DNA from 4 places in the Streptomyces sp. NPDC019937 genome. Region 3 is predicted to be linked to each of the others. Evidence: riboswitches for the same ligand, from Rfam matches in the RefSeq annotation. Region 3 holds a riboswitch; each other region holds the start of a gene.

Region 1 (3,922 bases), on a different contig from region 3:
GGTCACCGCCCGGACACCGGGCTACAGCGCGGCCGCCAAGGGCCACCACACGATCACGGCGTACTCGGTGGGCGCCGCCTTCCGGGACCGCGGCACCGCGGGCGCGTCACTGCGCCATTGGAGGTGACCGAAGGACAGTCCTTGGGCCGTGTGGATCAATCGCGGTGCCTTCCTCAGCCATTTTCATGACTTTCTCTCTTAAATCTGAACTGACAGTCGACATCCGACTGCGCTTCATGTGGAGGAATCATGCAGATCGCGAAGAAGGTGGCCTTCCTGGCCGCGACCGCCGGCAGCCTGGCGCTCCTCGGGACCGGCACCGCGGCCGCCCATGGCATGGACCACGAGGCTCCGACTCCCCCCGTCAGCGTCCAGTCGTGCAGCCTCACCACCGGCAACATCACCCTCACCAACGGGGACGTCACCACCGGGAACGTCGAGGAGAACTCCCCGGTCGCCAACAACACCATCGTCATCAGCGTCAGCTGCTTCAACACCACCACCGATGACGACTGAGGCGGTTTAAGGGCCTGAAAAGCTGGGAGTCTCCGGGCGACATGTCGCCCGGAGACTCCCAGCGCGCGGCGCGTCGCCGGGGGCGGCGTCAGGCCGAGGCGGACGTCAGGAGGTCCAGCTCGGGCTTGGTGAGCCGGAGGTCGGCGGAGGCCAGCAGGGCCGGGAGCTGGGCGGGGACGCGGGCGCTGGCGACGGGGGCCACGACGGTCGGCTGGGCGGCGAGCCAGGCCAGGGCGACGGTGGCGTGGTCGGCGTCGTGGTTGGCGGCCACGTCGTCGAGGGCGGCGAGGACCTTCTGGCCGCGCTCGGTCTCCAGGTGCTGGGCGGCGCCCGTGGAGCGGGCGCTGTCGACCGTGGCGCCGGGGCGGTACTTGCCGGTGAGGAAGCCGGACGCGAGGGCGTAGTACGGGAGCGTCGCCAGGCCGTGGCGGGCGGCCACGTCGGCCAGGTCGCCTTCGAAGGTGTCGCGCGAGACCAGGTTGTAGTGGGGCTGGAGGGCGACGTAGCGGGCCAGGTTCTCCTGGGCGGAGAAGGCCAGGGAGGCGTCGAGGCGCTCGGCGGTGATGTTGGAGGCGGCGATCTCGCGGACCTTGCCCGCCTTCACCAGCTCGTCCAGGGTGGAGATGATCTCCTCCACCGGCACCGACGTGTCGTCGTAGTGGGTGTAGTAGAGGTCGATGTAGTCGGTGCCCAGGCGCTGGAGGGATTCGTCCACGCCGGCCTTGATGGCGGAGGAGGAGAGCCCGCGGGGCTCCGGAACGCCGGCGCCGACCTTGGTGGCGAGGACGATGTCGTCGCGGTTGCCGCGGGAGGCGAACCACTTGCCGAGGATCGTCTCGGACTCGCCGCCCTGGTTGCCGGGGGCCCAGGCGGAGTAGACGTCGGCGGTGTCGACGAAGTTGCCGCCCGCCGCCACGTAGGCGTCGAGCACCTCGAAGGACTCGGCCTCGTCGGCCGTCCAGCCGAAGACATTGCCGCCCAGGGAGAGCGGGAAGACGGACAGATTGCCGATGGTCTTGCGGGTCTCAGTCATGCGGTTCTTCAACGCCCGTGGTGGAGGGGATTATTCCGCCGCTGTCCACGATGCCCGCGGATGACAGAAACCGGCGGCCCTGGCGTCAAGGGGGGAGAGAGCGCCAGAGCCGCCGGAGCGAGGGGCCGCCGGAGGCGACGGCCGGATCAGGGGGTCACGGGTTCAGCCCGTGGTCGCGCAGCCAGGGCATCGGGTCGATCGGCGAGCCGCCGCCCGGCCGCACCTCCAGGTGGAGGTGGGGTCCGGTCACGTTACCCGTGGCGCCGACGCGGCCGATGGTCTCACCCGAGGACACCTTGCCCGAGGTGACGACCATGGACGACAGGTGGCAGTACCAGATCTCGGTGCCGTCATCGAGCTTGAGCACGATGCGGTAGCCGTACGAACCGGCCCAGCCCGCCTGGGTGATGGTGCCGCCGCCCACCGCCTTGACCGGGGTGCCGGTCGGGGCGGCGAAGTCCTGGCCGGTGTGGTCGGCAGACCACAGGTCGCCGGCCTGGCCGAAGCCCGCGGTCAGGGTGTACGAGGCGACGGGGAGGGTGAGCCCGAGGGACGTGGACGTCTTGGCGGGGCGGTCGGCGGCGGCCTTGGCCGCGGCCTCCTTCTCGGCCTCCGCCTTCTCCTTCGCCTCGGCGGCCTTCTTCTTGGCGGCGGCCTCGGCCTTCTTCTGCTCGGCCAGGTCGCGGGCCTTGGCGGCGGCCTTGGCCGCGTCGTCGGCGGCGGCCTTGGCGGCGGCCCGCGCGGCGGCCTCGCGCCGGTCGTCGTCCGCGGCGGTCTGCTGGCTCTCGGCCTGCCGCAGGATGCGGGTGCGCAGCGCCTCGCCCGAGTCGGTGGCGCTGGTGGTGAGGGTGGCCGCGGCGGGCTGGGAGGAGCCCTGGTCGTCCGCCATCAGGGAGCCGATGCCGGGCAGGTCCTCGGCGGCGGGCAGTTGGGCCTTGACCTCGTCGGCGACGTGGGCGAGGTCCGGCATGGAGATCGGTACGGCGGGCCGGTCCTTGGCGCTCGCCATGCCGCCCGCGCCGACCGCCGCGATGACGCCGACGCCGAGGACGGCGCCGCTGCGGGCCATGGTCCCGCCGCGCTGCTTGACGACGCGGTGCTTGCCGCGCAGCGGGGCGATGGATTCCTCCGTCGGGTTCCACTCGTCCCAGACGGCTTCTTTGGCGCCGGAGGGATCATCCCCTTCGGCGCCGAGGCCGATCGCGGGCCGGGCGCCGGCTCCGGCGTCGAAGCCGACTCCGTACGCGGTCGCGGTGCCGATGCCGGTACCGGACGATCGGTACGGGGCTTCGTCCAGTACGGACCTGTTGGACGCCACCGGGGCGCACTCCTTTCCTTCCCTCTCGCCTACCGGGTTAGCTGACGGGTTCGGAGCAGGAAGGTCTCCTACGGGTCAGGTCGACCCGATTCACCCCAAGGTGGTGGTTCCCCGGTTCCCTGGTGCTGCGGCTGCTACCGCCGTGGTGCGTGGTGCTGCTGGTGGTGCTGTCACTGCACGTACGGGATTCGGCGACGGCGCACGGTGCCGCCTCTGCGACGGCTGTGTCGACCGCGCTGCGTTATCGAACGTTAATAGAGAGCGCGACATGATTCCAAGCTCTTCTGAAGAATCCGCGCAGCTTTGGGATGAACTTAGTAAGCATCGGGGGACAAGTGGGGGCGTATCACCCCGGTTGAAAAGGGATGGTAAAAACCTCCGGAGAGCTGATCGTGCGTCAATCGTTATGCGTACGCGTTACCGTCGACTACGGTCCGTGTCCGTAGCGGGCGCCGTCGTTCCGTTCGGTCCGGGCGGGACCGTTCCGTTCGGTCCGGGCGGGCGCCGGAGCGCGAGGAGGGCCATGTCGTCCGAGGTCTCCCCGCCCGTGTGCCGCGCGACGTCCTCCACCAGCGCGTCGAGCAGCCCGCCCGGCCCGGGGAAGCGGCGGCCGCGCAGCCGCTCCTCGGGGACGTAGAACGCGCCGTGCCGGTCGCGGGCCTCGGTCACCCCGTCCGTGAACAGCAGCAGCGTCGCGTCCTCGGGGAACCGCAGCTCCGTCACCCGGTCCGGCCACGCGCCCAGTTCACCCATCCCCAGCGGCAGCGCGGCCGTCTCCGGCTCCAGGGGTCGCACCTCGCCGTCGCCGGGCAGCAGCAGCGGCGGGGGGTGGCCGCGATTGATGAGGCGGAGGGTGGAGTCGCCGCGCGGGATCTCGCCGAGGACCGCGGTGGTGAACCCCTCGAACGACTCCAGCTCGGCCCGCTGCCGGGCGCCCTCGCGCCGCAGTGCCCGCTCCAGCCGTCCCGCCAGCCCCTCCAGCGTCGTCTCCTGCTCGGCCGCCTCCCGGAAGGCGCCGATGAGGACCGCGACGACCTCCACGGCCTGCAGCCCCT
Region 2 (3,922 bases), on a different contig from region 3:
GCTGCGCCCCGACAACCGCGCCGTGCTGGTCTACGAGCCCGTCCAGGGCGCCGAGGACGCAGACGCCGCCGAAGCCGCCGACACCGACGCAGAAGGGGAGGCGGCCCAGTGAGCGACGCCGTCACCGCCACCATGACCTTCCACCCGCAGCCGCAGGGCGGCGCCCCCAGGCCGTGGGCGTTCCCGGCGCCGGAGCGCGCCGAGCTGTCCAACGGGCTCACCGTGCTGCGCTGCCACCGCCCCGGCCAGCAGGTCGTCGCGGTGGAGATCAATCTGGACGCCCCGCTGGACACCGAGCCGGCCGGTCTGGAGGGCGTCGCCACGATCATGGCGCGCGCCCTGTCCGAGGGCACCGACAAGCACACCGCCGAGGAGTTCGCCGCCGAGCTGGAGCGCTGCGGCGCCACCCTGGACGCCCACGCGGACCACCCCGGCGTCCGGGTCTCCCTGGAGGTGCCGGTCTCCCGGCTGCCCAAGGCGCTCGGGCTGCTCGCCGACGCCCTGCGCGCCCCCGCCTTCCCCGACGGCGAGGTCGAGCGGCTGGTGCGCAACCGGCTGGACGAGATCCCGCACGAGCTGGCCAACCCGGCCCGCCGCGCCTCCATGGCCCTGGCCAAGGAGCTGTTCCCGGCCGAGTCGCGGATGTCCCGGCCGCGCCAGGGCACCGAGGAGACCATCGAGGGCATCGACGCCGCGGCGGTGCGGGCCTTCTACGAGGCGCACGTCCGCCCGTCCACCGCGACCGCGGTCATCGTCGGCGACCTGGCCGGGGTCGACCTCGACCGGGCGCTCACCGACACCCTGGGCGCCTGGACCGGCGGCCCCGCCCCGCAGCGGTCGGTCCCGCCGGTCATCGCCGACGACACCGGCCGTGTGGTGATCGTCGACCGGCCCGGCGCGGTCCAGACCCAGCTGCTCATCGGGCGCGTCGGCGCCGACCGGCACGACCGCGTCTGGCCCGCGCAGGTGCTGGGCACCTACTGCCTGGGCGGCACCCTCACCTCCCGTCTGGACCGGGTGCTGCGCGAGGAGAAGGGCTACACCTACGGAGTGCGCGCCTTCGGCCAGGTGCTGCGCTCGACGCCGCCCTCGCCGGCCGGCGGCGGCTCGGCGGGTGCCTCGCTGCTGGCGATCAGCGGTTCGGTGGCCACCGAGGTCACCGGCCCGGCGCTGGAGGACCTGTGGAAGGTGCTGCGGACGCTGAAGGAGGAGGGGCTGACGGACGCCGAGCGCGATGTCGCCGTGCAGAACCTCGTCGGCGTCGCGCCGCTCAAGTACGAGACGGCGGCCGCCGTCGCGGGCACGCTCGCCGACCAGGTCGAGCAGCACCTGCCGGACGACTTCCAGGCGCAGCTGTACGCCCGGCTCGCCGAGGCGGGGACCGTGGAGGCGACCGCGGCGGTCGTGAGCGCCTTCCCGGCCGACCGGCTGGTGACGGTGCTCGTCGGCGACGCCTCGAAGATCGAGGAGCCGGTCAAGGCGCTCGGCATCGGAGAGGTGCGCGTCATCACCGGCTGAACCCCGGCCCGGCCGGCCCGATATGTCCCCGGGTCCGGCGCAACGCACCATCGGCACAAGGACCCTGGCGTCGCACAAGGCGCCGGGGTCCTCCCATATGCCCGATTCGTGGGGTGTTTGGTTTGTGGCGAGAACAACAAAAACCCGTAACCGTTTGGTGATCGAAACGCGGCCCGTTTAGCGTCAGTGCGGCTGTTCGCCGGATACCCGCCGCACCCGCGGCACGGACAGCCATCGCCGAGTCCCATGGTGCGAGTGCCAGGGGAGCCGGGGACCCAAACGTCCCTGGGGTGAATCGGACGCCTTCCCCGGCCGGGGGAGGGGCCCGTAGGAGACCTTCCTGCTCCGAACCCGTCAGCTAACCCGGTAGGCGAGAGGGAAGGAAAGGAGTGCGCCACCACATGGCGTTCACCCGTGCCGCCGGGAAGCACCGACGTCCCCGCCAAGCCGCCGTCCGCACCGGCGCCAACATCGCGGGCATCACCACGGTCGCCTCGGGCGTCGTCGCCGGCATCGCCGGCCCCGCCCTCGCCGCGACCGGCGAGACGCCGTCTCCCCAGGACACCGGTCTCCGTCAGGCGATGGTGATGGGCGACGGTCTCTCCGACCAGATCGACGCGCAGGCCCAGTCCCAGCGGGACGCCGCCGAGACCGCCGCCGCCAAGGCGAAGGCCGAGGCCGTGGCCCGCCAGGAGGCCGCGCGGAAGGCCGAGGCCGCCGCGAAGAAGGCCAAGGCGGAGCGCCAGGCCAAGGAGCGCGCCGCGCGTGAGGAAGAGCGCAAGCGCCTCAACACGTTCGTGTCGCCCATCAGTGGCTCCTACGTCTCCACCGGCTACGAGGCGTCCAGCGGCCTGTGGTCCTCCGGCAGCCACACCGGGATCGACTTCCACGCCTCCACCGGCACCTCGGTGCACTCGGTGGGCTCCGGTGAGATCGTCGAGGCGGGTTGGGGCGGCTCGTACGGCAACAACGTCGTCATCAAGATGAACGACGGCACCTACACCCAGTACGGCCACCTCTCGTCGATCGGCGTCTCGGTCGGCCAGAAGGTCACCCCCGGCCAGCAGATCGGCCTGTCCGGCGCCACCGGCAACGTCACCGGCCCGCACCTGCACTTCGAGGCCCGCACCACCGCGGAGTACGGCTCGGACATGGACCCGCTGTCGTACCTGCGCTCGCACGGCGTCAATCTCTGACGCACCGCCGCTCTGTCGAAAGGCCCCGTCCGCCCCGGGCGGGGCCTTCGGCATGCCGTCGCCGCCGTGACCGGCACCGTGACCGCCGCCGTGACCGTCGCGGTGACCAAAAAATAACCCCGAATTGACTTTGCCCATCGGAAATCCCGGCGGCTTCGAATAGAGTCGCTGAATGCGCGTCAATGGGATGCGTTTCGCGGCGGTTGAGGCGGAGGTTCGACAATGCGGGACCGGAAGTGAACGGGGATACGGCCGCCGTCCAGGGCGGTCGCCGGATTTCGGCACACGCGGTGTGCGCGGCGATCCGTGACGACATCATCTCCGGTACCTATCCGCCCGGCGCCCGGCTGGCCGAGGAACTGCTCGCCCGGCGCTACGGGGTCTCCCGGGTGCCCGTCCGCGAGGCGCTGCGCACCCTGGAGTCCGAGGGCTTCGTCACCACCCGGCGGCATGCGGGCGCGTGCGTCGCGCAGCCGTCCGAGAAGGAGGCGGCCGACCTCCTGGACATCCGGGCCCTGCTGGAGCCGCTGGGCGCCGCCAGGGCCGCCCAGCGCCGCACCGAGGCGCACGTGAAGGTGCTGCGCGGTCTGGTGCGGCTCGGTCAGGAGCGGGCGCGGCACGGCCGGCTGGGCGAGCTGCGCGCGCTGGGCGACTGGTTCCACGAGACGCTCGCCCAGGCGTCCGGCAGTCCGAGCATGACGGGCCTGCTGGTGCAGCTGCGGCGCAAGACGGCGTGGGTGTACGCGGTGGATCCGGCCCGTGTGCAGGCCGGGCCGGGGGCGGCCGGGGCCGTGGACCTCTCGGTGCGCGCCGTGGAGTCCTGGGCCGAGCACGGGGCGATCGTGGACGCGGTCGCGCGCGGCGACGCCGACCGGGCGCGGGCGCTGGCCGCCGCGCACACCGAGCGCTCGCTGTCCGAATACCGAGTGCGAAAGGAATCCCCGGTGAGAACTTCGAAACATTCCGTAAACACGGTGGGCGGCCGGAATTAACAGCCGCCCGGTATAAGACTGAGCGGAATTCCCGGCGCAGAAAAACAACGGGGCCGCGGTGATCCGAAATGGTTCACCGCGGCCCCGCCGCGCCGAAATGTGATTCGGGCGGAATCAGACGGTCTCCGGAAGCTCCTCGAGACCCTCGGCCACCAGCTTCGCCAGACGGTCGAGCGCGGCCTCCGCGTCCTCGGCCTCGGAGGCGAGCACGACCTC
Region 3 (3,922 bases):
GACAGGACGTCTTGTGAGGGGAAGCTAGGCCGGGCGGCGGCGCGGCGCGCTGGGATGACCGGAGCTGGACGGATTCGTCCTACCGGTGGCGTCCGCTGATCACGGGGGCGGCGTGGGGAGGGCGGGATCGGGGCGGCTGTGACCGATGTGCCGATCGGGGCCCACCCGGGTGACTGGCGGTGATATGCGCGGGGCTAGTCTCCGGTGCCATGGACGTACTCATCAATGTGTTCGTCGGCCTGCACATCGTCGGCATCGCCGCCCTGCTGGGGGGCTTCCTCTCCCAGCTCACGGCGATGCGCGGGGGCGGCGCGCGGATGACGCCGGGCATGCTGCACGGCGCCCTGACCATGCTGGTCACGGGCGCCGCACTGGTCGGGCTGAACCAGGCCGACGATCAGACCGTCAACTCGGTCAAGATCGGCGTCAAGCTGGCGCTGCTGGTCGTGATCCTGGGCCTGGTGTATGTGAAGCGGGACGAGGAGAAGGTGGAGCCCGCGCTGTTCGGGACGGTCGGCGCGCTGACGACGGTGAACATCTTCATCGCCGTCCTCTGGACCTGACCCCTGGACCTGACCCCGGCACCCGCCCTCCCTCCCGCGTCGCTGCTGGGCCAACCGGGGGCGGGAAGGGGCGGAATGGGGGAAATCGCACCCGTAAGCGCAACCCGACGCGCTCTTCGACTGTCTTACCCGTCAAGGGCAAGCCCGGAGGGAGCGCGCAATGGGGGTAAAGGCAGGGTTCGGGGCGTGGCGGGCATGGCGCCGCCGTACGGCGGTCGCCTTGGGCATGGCGGGCATGGTGGTGCCGCTGTCCGTCGCACTCGGTACGGCACCGGCGCAGGCGGCGACGTCGTGTACGGCGAGCACCGGTCCGTATCAGAAGCAGGTCGAGCGATTCCTCGGCCGTCCCGTCGACGGCCGGCAGTCCTCGGGGGACTGCCGCGCGACGCGGAGTTTCCAGATCAACCACGGCATCAGCCCGACCATCGGCTACGCGGGCCCCGTCACCTGGGGCGTCATGAAGCTGATCAACGCGCAGCAGGCGGCGGGGCGCAACCCCAACGCGGCGCGCAAGTGCCCCACCAACAAGGGCCGCATCGCCTGCGTCGACCTCACCCGGCAGCTCAGCTGGGTGCAGGACGGTTCGCGGCTGGTGTTCGGGCCGGTGCCGGTGCGTACCGGGCGGGACAAGTACGAGACCCGCACCGGGCTGAAGAAGGTCTACTGGCGGGACATAGACCACTGGTCGACGCTGTACCACGTGGCCATGCCGTACAGCCAGTTCTTCGACGGCGGCCAGGCCTTCCACTCCATCGCCGGAAGCGTATGGTCGCCGCCCGGCTCCCACGGCTGCGTCAACATGCGGTCCGGCGACGCGAAGAAGTACTGGAGCCTGCTGCGGAACGGCGACGACGTGTACGTGTACGGGCGTAAGCCGGGCACGTGATCGCGTGATCACGTGACGCGGAAGCGCCGCGGCTGCCCGATCGCGCATCGGGCAGCCGCGGCGTCTCCTGCCTGTCATGCGGGCCGGACGCTCCCGTAGATCGGCATCTCGGTGATCGGCGCCTTCTTGACCACATCTCCGGGCTTCGGGGCGTGGATCATCATGCCGTTGCCGATGTAGAGGCCGACGTGGCTGATGTCGTCGTAGAAGAAGACGAGATCACCGGGCTTGAGGTCGGAGGTCGAGACGCGCGTACCGGCCTTCACCTGGTCCCACGTGGTGCGCGGCAGCGAGACACCGGCGGTCCTCCAGGCGGCTTGGGTGAGCCCTGAGCAGTCATAGGAGTTGGGGCCGGTCGCGCCCCAGACGTACGGCTTGCCGAGCTGGGACTCCGCGAAGTCGATGGCCTTGGCCGCCTTGGTGCTGTTCGTGGAGGTGGAGGAGCCGCTGCCGGAGCCACTGCCGGAAGAGGAGCTTCCGCTCGACTGCTGCTCCTGCTGCTGCTCCTGCTTCTGCTGGGCCGCGGCCTGCCGCTGCTTCTCGGCCAGCTCGGCCGCCTTGCGCCGGGCCTCCTCGGCCTTCTTCTTCTCGATCGCCGCCAGCCGCGCCTTCTCCTTGGCGGTCAGGCTCGCCAGCAGCCGGCGGGCCTGGGACAGCTTGTCCTGGACGGACTTCTTCTTGGTCTTCAGCTCTTTCTGGGTCTCGGTCAGCGACGCCAGGCTCTTGGCGGCTTCCCCGCGCTCCTTGGCGGCCTTCGCCGCCTGCGTCTGGAAGTCGTCGACGGCTCTCTTCTGCGAACCGGCCATCCGGCTCATCAGATGGGACTGGTCGAAGAGGTCCTGCGGGTCGTTGGAGAACAGCAGGCTCGCGGCGCTCGAGGTCATGCCGCCGTCGCGGTACTGGGCCGCGGCGTAGGTGCCGAGCGTGCGGCGGGCCTCGTTGAGCTTCTCGGTGTTCTCGGCGACATCGGCCAGCAGCCGGTTGACCTTGGTGCGCTGCCGCTCGGAGCGCTCCTTGGCGGCGTTGTAGTGCTGGGTGGCGGATTCCGCCTGGTGGTAGAGCGTGTCCACCTTCTCCTTGACCGCCTCGATCGACTGCGTGGTGCCGGGCTTCGGGTCGCCCGGGGCGGCGTTCGCGGTCTGGGAGAGGAGGGTGACGGAGGCGAGGGCGGCGGTGGTGAATCCGACGGCGGTACGGCGCCCGGTGGAGGCGGCGGCGGTGGGTATTCGGGTCCGCGGCTTGCGGTGCGACGCCAAGGGAGGCGACTCCTTCCGTGGACCGCCTACCGGGTTAGCTGTCGGGTTCGGGCGGTTCGGAAGGTTGCCCTACGGCCGTGCGCGGGCGGCCGGCGCGTCGTGACGCCGTACCGCTGCTCGGGCCGATTCACCCCGGTGTTGCGTTGTGGGTCCCCGGCTCCGGGCGCCTTGCGACGTGGCCGGACTCGGCGGAGGCCGCCCGGGCCGGCGCGGTTCGCCGACGGGTGTACGGGCCGCCTGGGGGAGGACGGTAGCCAACTCGTGGTGCTCCTGTGAAGGCTGGTGGTCGTTTTGCCCGAAACCGTTTCGTGACATCCCTACGCAGTCCATGCGTAGGCTGTCAGTGTGGCGCCTAGGGGGTGCCGTCCGGACCAGGCCGGATCGGCGAGCGTGCGTGCCAGGGCCCGCGAGCCCGGCATGGTCCGGATGGCACCCCCTAAACTCGGTGAGCGATGAGCAGCCTCTTTGACGACAGCTTCCTGGCGGATCTCGGGCCTCCGGGCGAGGAGCCCCCGCCGCCCGAGGATTCCGCGCACCCGGATCCCGCCGGCGGTTCAGGCGGCGAGGACGTGCCGCACCACCTCTTCAGCGGTGCCTTCGACGCGCCGGTGCCGAGCGGGGGGACCAGAGAGGCGTACTACCGGGACGGCGCGGCCCGCCCGGCCGTCGACCCGGCGGCGCTGCTGGAGGGGCTGAACGAGCAGCAGCGGGCCGCCGTGGAGCACACGGGCTCGCCGCTGCTGATCGTCGCGGGGGCCGGGTCCGGCAAGACCCGGGTGCTCACCCACCGCATCGCGTACCTGCTCGGCACCCGCCACGTGCACCCCGGGCAGATCCTCGCCATCACCTTCACCAACAAGGCGGCGGGGGAGATGAAGGAGCGGGTCGAGGAGCTGGTCGGCCCGCGGGCGAACGCGATGTGGGTGATGACGTTCCACAGCGCGTGCGTGCGCATCCTGCGCCGCGAGTCGAAGAAGCTGGGCTTCACCTCATCGTTCTCGATCTACGACGCCGCCGACTCGAAGCGGCTGATGGCGCTGGTGTGCCGGGATCTCGACCTGGACCCGAAGAAGTTCCCGCCGAAGTCGTTCAGCGCCAAGATCTCCAACTTGAAGAACGAGCTGATCGACGAGGAGACCTTCGCGGGGCAGGCGGCGGACGGCTTCGAGAAGACGCTCGCCGAGGCGTACGCGATGTACCAGTCGAGGCTGCGCGAG
Region 4 (3,922 bases), on a different contig from region 3:
GTGCCCCGCCTCCGCTCCCACCCTCTTCACCTGGGAGTTCGCCACCGATCCCTACCCCGCGTACGCCTGGCTACGCGAGCACGCCCCGGTGCATCGGACCACGCTGCCCAGCGGGGTCGAGGCCTGGCTGGTGACCCGCTACGCCGACGCCCGGCAGACCCTCGCCGACGCGCGGCTGTCGAAGAACCCCCAGCGGCACAGTGAATCCGCTCACGCCCGGGGCAAGGTGGGCATCCCCGGCGAGCAGCGCGCGGATCTGATGACGCATCTGCTCAATATCGATCCCCCCGACCACACCCGGCTGCGGCGGCTGGTGTCCAAGGCGTTCACCCCGCGCCGCGTCGCCGCCTTCGCCCCGCGGGTGCGCGAGTTGACCGACGACCTCATCGACGCCTTCGCGGCCCGGGGGGAGGCGGACCTCATCCACGAGTTCGCCTTTCCTCTCCCCATCTACGCGATCTGCGATCTGCTCGGCGTCCCCCGGGAGGACCAGGACGACTTCCGGGACTGGGCCGGAACGATGATCCGGCACGGCGGGGGCCCGCGCGGCGGAGTGGCCCGCGCGGTGAAGCGGATCCGCGCGTACCTGGCCGAGCTGATCCACCGTAAGCGCGCCGCCCTCGGCGACGACCTGATCTCCGATCTGATCCGGGCCAGCGACCACGGCGACCACCTCACCGAGAACGAGGCCGCGGCGATGGCCTTCATCCTTCTCTTCGCGGGCTTCGAGACCACCGTCAATCTGATCGGCAACGGCCTCTACGCGCTGCTGCGCAACCCCGGGCAGCGGGCCCGGCTGCAACGACACCTGGAAGAAGCGGAAGAAGGGGACGAGGGGCTGCTCGCCACCGGCGTCGAGGAACTGCTCCGCTACGACGGCCCGGTGGAGATGGCCACCTGGCGGTTCGCCACCGAGCCGGTCACCATCGGCGGGCAGCACATCGCCGAGGGCGAGCCGGTGCTGGTGGTGCTCGCCGCCGCCGACCGCGACCCCGAGCGCTTCGCCGACCCCGACGTCCTCGATCTGGCCCGCACCGACAACCAGCACCTCGGCTACGGCCACGGCATCCACTACTGCCTGGGCGCCCCGCTGGCCCGCCTGGAGGCACAGACCGCGCTCGCCACCCTGCTGCGCCGGATCCCCGACCTCCAACTGGCGGCGGATCCGGAGGACCTGCGCTGGCGCGGCGGACTCATCATGCGCGGGCTGCGCACCCTCCCGGTGACCTGGGGGAAGTGACTGCCGGTCAGGCGCGTGACCGCGGCGTGACCTGGGATACACCGGCTTGTGATGATCGTGTGACGTCGCTATGTTCAACCGGCAAACGACCCCCACACGAGAGGCGATTCGCATGCTTTCCGGGAACGGACGTCACCGCCGCCCCCGCCAGGCTCCGGCCATCGTCGTCGCGGCGGGGGTGACCGGCGCGAGCATCGCCATCCCGCTCCTCGGAGCGACCGGCGCCCAGGCCGCCCCGGCCTCCACCTGGGACCGGGTCGCCGAGTGCGAGAGCGCCGGGATGTGGAGCGCCAACGAGGGCAACGGCTTCTACGGCGGTCTCCAGCTGACCCTCGACATGTGGAAGAAGTACGGCGGCACCGACTACGCCCCGCGCCCCGACCTCGCCAGCCGCTCCCAGCAGATAGCCGTCGCCGAGGCGATACTCGGCGACCGCGGCCCGGACGCCTGGCCCAGCTGCGCGCTCAACGCCGAGCTGACCGACGACGGCGACGCCCCGGATGTGAACCCGGGCAGCACGGCGCGCCCCTCCCAGCAGCCCCCGCAGCGTGGCGACTCGGGCCGGGACGCCGGAGAGCCGGAGCGGCCCCACCTCTCCAAGGCCCCCGACGGGCTGGACGACGACGCGCCCTCCCCGTCCCCTTCTACTGACGCGCCGGACCCCTCGCCGTCCCCGTCCTCTTCTTCGTCTCCCTCCTCCGACGAGGACGAGGGCGAGGACGCCTCCGAAGGACCCGCCACGACCCCGACGCCCCCCTCCGCGGACGCCTCGGATGCGTCCGGCGCCTCCACGCCCTCCGGCAAGCACCGGGGCGAGCCGGAGAGGGACGCGCGACCGGGCGACCGTGCCTCGCGTGGCGGAGCGCATCGTGCCGAAAACCCCACGGATGGCGGCTACACGGTGCGTCCGGGTGACAACCTTTCAGCAATCGCCGAAAAGCAGGAATTGGGCGGCGACTGGCGGCAGATCTACGAAGGCAACGAGAACCTCATCGGAACCGACCCGGATCTCATCCTCCCTGGTCAGCGACTTGACCTGACTGTCAGGGGCCAGTAGTTCGGGGTGATTTGCCCGATCTGGCGCCGGTGAGACATACCTCTCGTCACATTTTCCGGGCCGTCCCTGGTGTCCGGTCTCTCCGCACCCGGCCCCACCTGCGCCGATGTGGCCCGAGTGAGATCGATAACAGCCCTCTTCGCTGCGATAAGGGTGTTTGAACGTTTCCCGCACGTGTGTTTAACGTCTTTCCGCTCGCCACCGCGAGCACCGTCGACCGTCACGCCGAGTCCTGCCGGCGGTCGTCCGGTACCGACGCGCCAGCGCCGAAGGCAGGAGCGGGGGACCCAAGGTAAGTGCCGCGAGGCCGGCGAAACCGGCCGAACGGCTAGGGGTGAAGCCCGGTGCGAACCCCGCACCGGGCCGGGCAACTCACGCCCGAACCCGACAGCTCACCTCGTAGGCGTCGGTGAGGAAACGAACGAACATGTCCAACGCTCAGGGCAAGCACCGTCGTCCTTCCAAGGCCACCCGCATCACCGCGCTCGTCGGCCTCGCCGGAGCCGCCGTGGCCACTCCGCTCATCGGTGCGACGTCCGCCTCTGCCGCCACCAGCTCCCAGTGGGACCAGGTCGCGCAGTGCGAGTCCGGCGGCAACTGGTCGATCAACACCGGCAACGGGTACTACGGCGGCCTGCAGTTCTCCTCCTCCACCTGGGCCGCCTACGGCGGTACCGCGTTCGCACCGACCGCCGACAAGGCGGGCAAGTCCCAGCAGATCCAGGTGGCCGAGAAGGTCCTCGCCAGCCAGGGCAAGGGCGCCTGGCCGGTCTGTGGCAAGGGCCTGACCAGCGGCGGCGCCCCCGCCCCCGCGCCGTCCGCGCCGCAGCAGAGCCAGTCCGACTCCACGCAGCCGGCCCCGTCCGCCAAGCCGAAGGCCGCGCCGCGCAGCGCGCCCGAGCACGCCGCGCGCTCCGAGGCCCGTGGCCCGGTCAAGAAGGGCGACGGCGAGTACAAGGTCAAGTCCGGTGACACCCTCGGCAAGATCGCCAAGACGGAGGACGTCAAGGGCGGCTGGAAGAAGCTCTTCGAGCTGAACAAGAACGTCGTCCAGCAGGCCGACCTGATCTTCCCCGGCCAGCAGCTCCACCTCAGCTGAGCCGCACCACCGTAGTCAACGAGCCCCGGCGGGGTGCGCCGCCCCCACGGTGCACCCCGCCGGGGCTTCGGTGCGGTTAGGCTCATGCTGCTACCGAAGACCCATACGAAGGAGATCCTCGTGCCGTCCATCGACGTCGTCGTAGCTCGCGAGATCCTCGACTCGCGAGGCAACCCCACGGTCGAGGTCGAGGTCGGCCTCGACGACGGCAGCACCGGCCGTGCCGCCGTCCCGTCCGGCGCCTCCACGGGCGCCTTCGAGGCCCTCGAGCTCCGTGACGGCGACAAGAACCGCTACGGCGGCAAGGGCGTGGAGAAGGCCGTCCTCGCCGTCATCGAGCAGATCGGCCCCGAGCTGGTCGGTTACGACGCCACCGAGCAGCGCCTGATCGACCAGGCGATGTTCGACCTGGATGCCACCCCGGACAAGTCCTCGCTCGGCGCCAACGCCATCCTCGGCGTCTCCCTCGCCGTGGCGCACGCCGCCTCCGAGGCGTCCGACCTGCCCCTCTTCCGTTACCTCGGCG

What was found. Region 3 has a riboswitch for cyclic di-AMP ahead of ABZ562_RS08810 (NlpC/P60 family protein). Riboswitches for the same ligand answer to the same signal wherever they lie in the genome.
Positions count from the first base shown of each region.
Region 1: it holds a riboswitch for cyclic di-AMP, as region 3 does, so the genes downstream of both, ABZ562_RS26130 (M23 family metallopeptidase) here and ABZ562_RS08810 (NlpC/P60 family protein) in region 3, are expected to answer to the same signal.
Region 2: it holds a riboswitch for cyclic di-AMP, as region 3 does, so the genes downstream of both, ABZ562_RS30835 (M23 family metallopeptidase) here and ABZ562_RS08810 (NlpC/P60 family protein) in region 3, are expected to answer to the same signal.
Region 4: it holds a riboswitch for cyclic di-AMP, as region 3 does, so the genes downstream of both, ABZ562_RS25485 (transglycosylase family protein) here and ABZ562_RS08810 (NlpC/P60 family protein) in region 3, are expected to answer to the same signal.

Region 1 is NZ_JBEYAL010000027.1:100,077-103,998, reverse strand. Features, by position in the region: gene ABZ562_RS26145 (hypothetical protein) at 1-127, shown strand, start outside; gene ABZ562_RS26140 (hypothetical protein) at 250-516, shown strand; gene ABZ562_RS26135 (aldo/keto reductase) at 605-1,549, opposite strand; gene ABZ562_RS26130 (M23 family metallopeptidase) at 1,704-2,867, opposite strand; cyclic di-AMP (ydaO/yuaA leader) riboswitch at 2,879-3,010, opposite strand; gene ABZ562_RS26125 (PP2C family protein-serine/threonine phosphatase) at 3,285-3,922, opposite strand, start outside.
Region 2 is NZ_JBEYAL010000036.1:80,271-84,192, forward strand. Features, by position in the region: gene ABZ562_RS30825 (pitrilysin family protein) at 1-112, shown strand, start outside; gene ABZ562_RS30830 (pitrilysin family protein) at 109-1,518, shown strand; cyclic di-AMP (ydaO/yuaA leader) riboswitch at 1,744-1,906, shown strand; gene ABZ562_RS30835 (M23 family metallopeptidase) at 1,920-2,714, shown strand; gene ABZ562_RS30840 (GntR family transcriptional regulator) at 2,951-3,706, shown strand; gene ABZ562_RS30845 (HPr family phosphocarrier protein) at 3,821-3,922, opposite strand, start outside.
Region 3 is NZ_JBEYAL010000007.1:89,066-92,987, forward strand. Features, by position in the region: gene ABZ562_RS08800 (hypothetical protein) at 210-563, shown strand; gene ABZ562_RS08805 (L,D-transpeptidase) at 724-1,449, shown strand; gene ABZ562_RS08810 (NlpC/P60 family protein) at 1,524-2,705, opposite strand; cyclic di-AMP (ydaO/yuaA leader) riboswitch at 2,713-2,906, opposite strand; gene pcrA (DNA helicase PcrA) at 3,158-3,922, shown strand, end outside.
Region 4 is NZ_JBEYAL010000026.1:104,382-108,303, reverse strand. Features, by position in the region: gene ABZ562_RS25495 (cytochrome P450) at 1-1,240, shown strand, start outside; gene ABZ562_RS25490 (transglycosylase family protein) at 1,353-2,297, shown strand; cyclic di-AMP (ydaO/yuaA leader) riboswitch at 2,552-2,718, shown strand; gene ABZ562_RS25485 (transglycosylase family protein) at 2,725-3,396, shown strand; gene eno (phosphopyruvate hydratase) at 3,511-3,922, shown strand, end outside.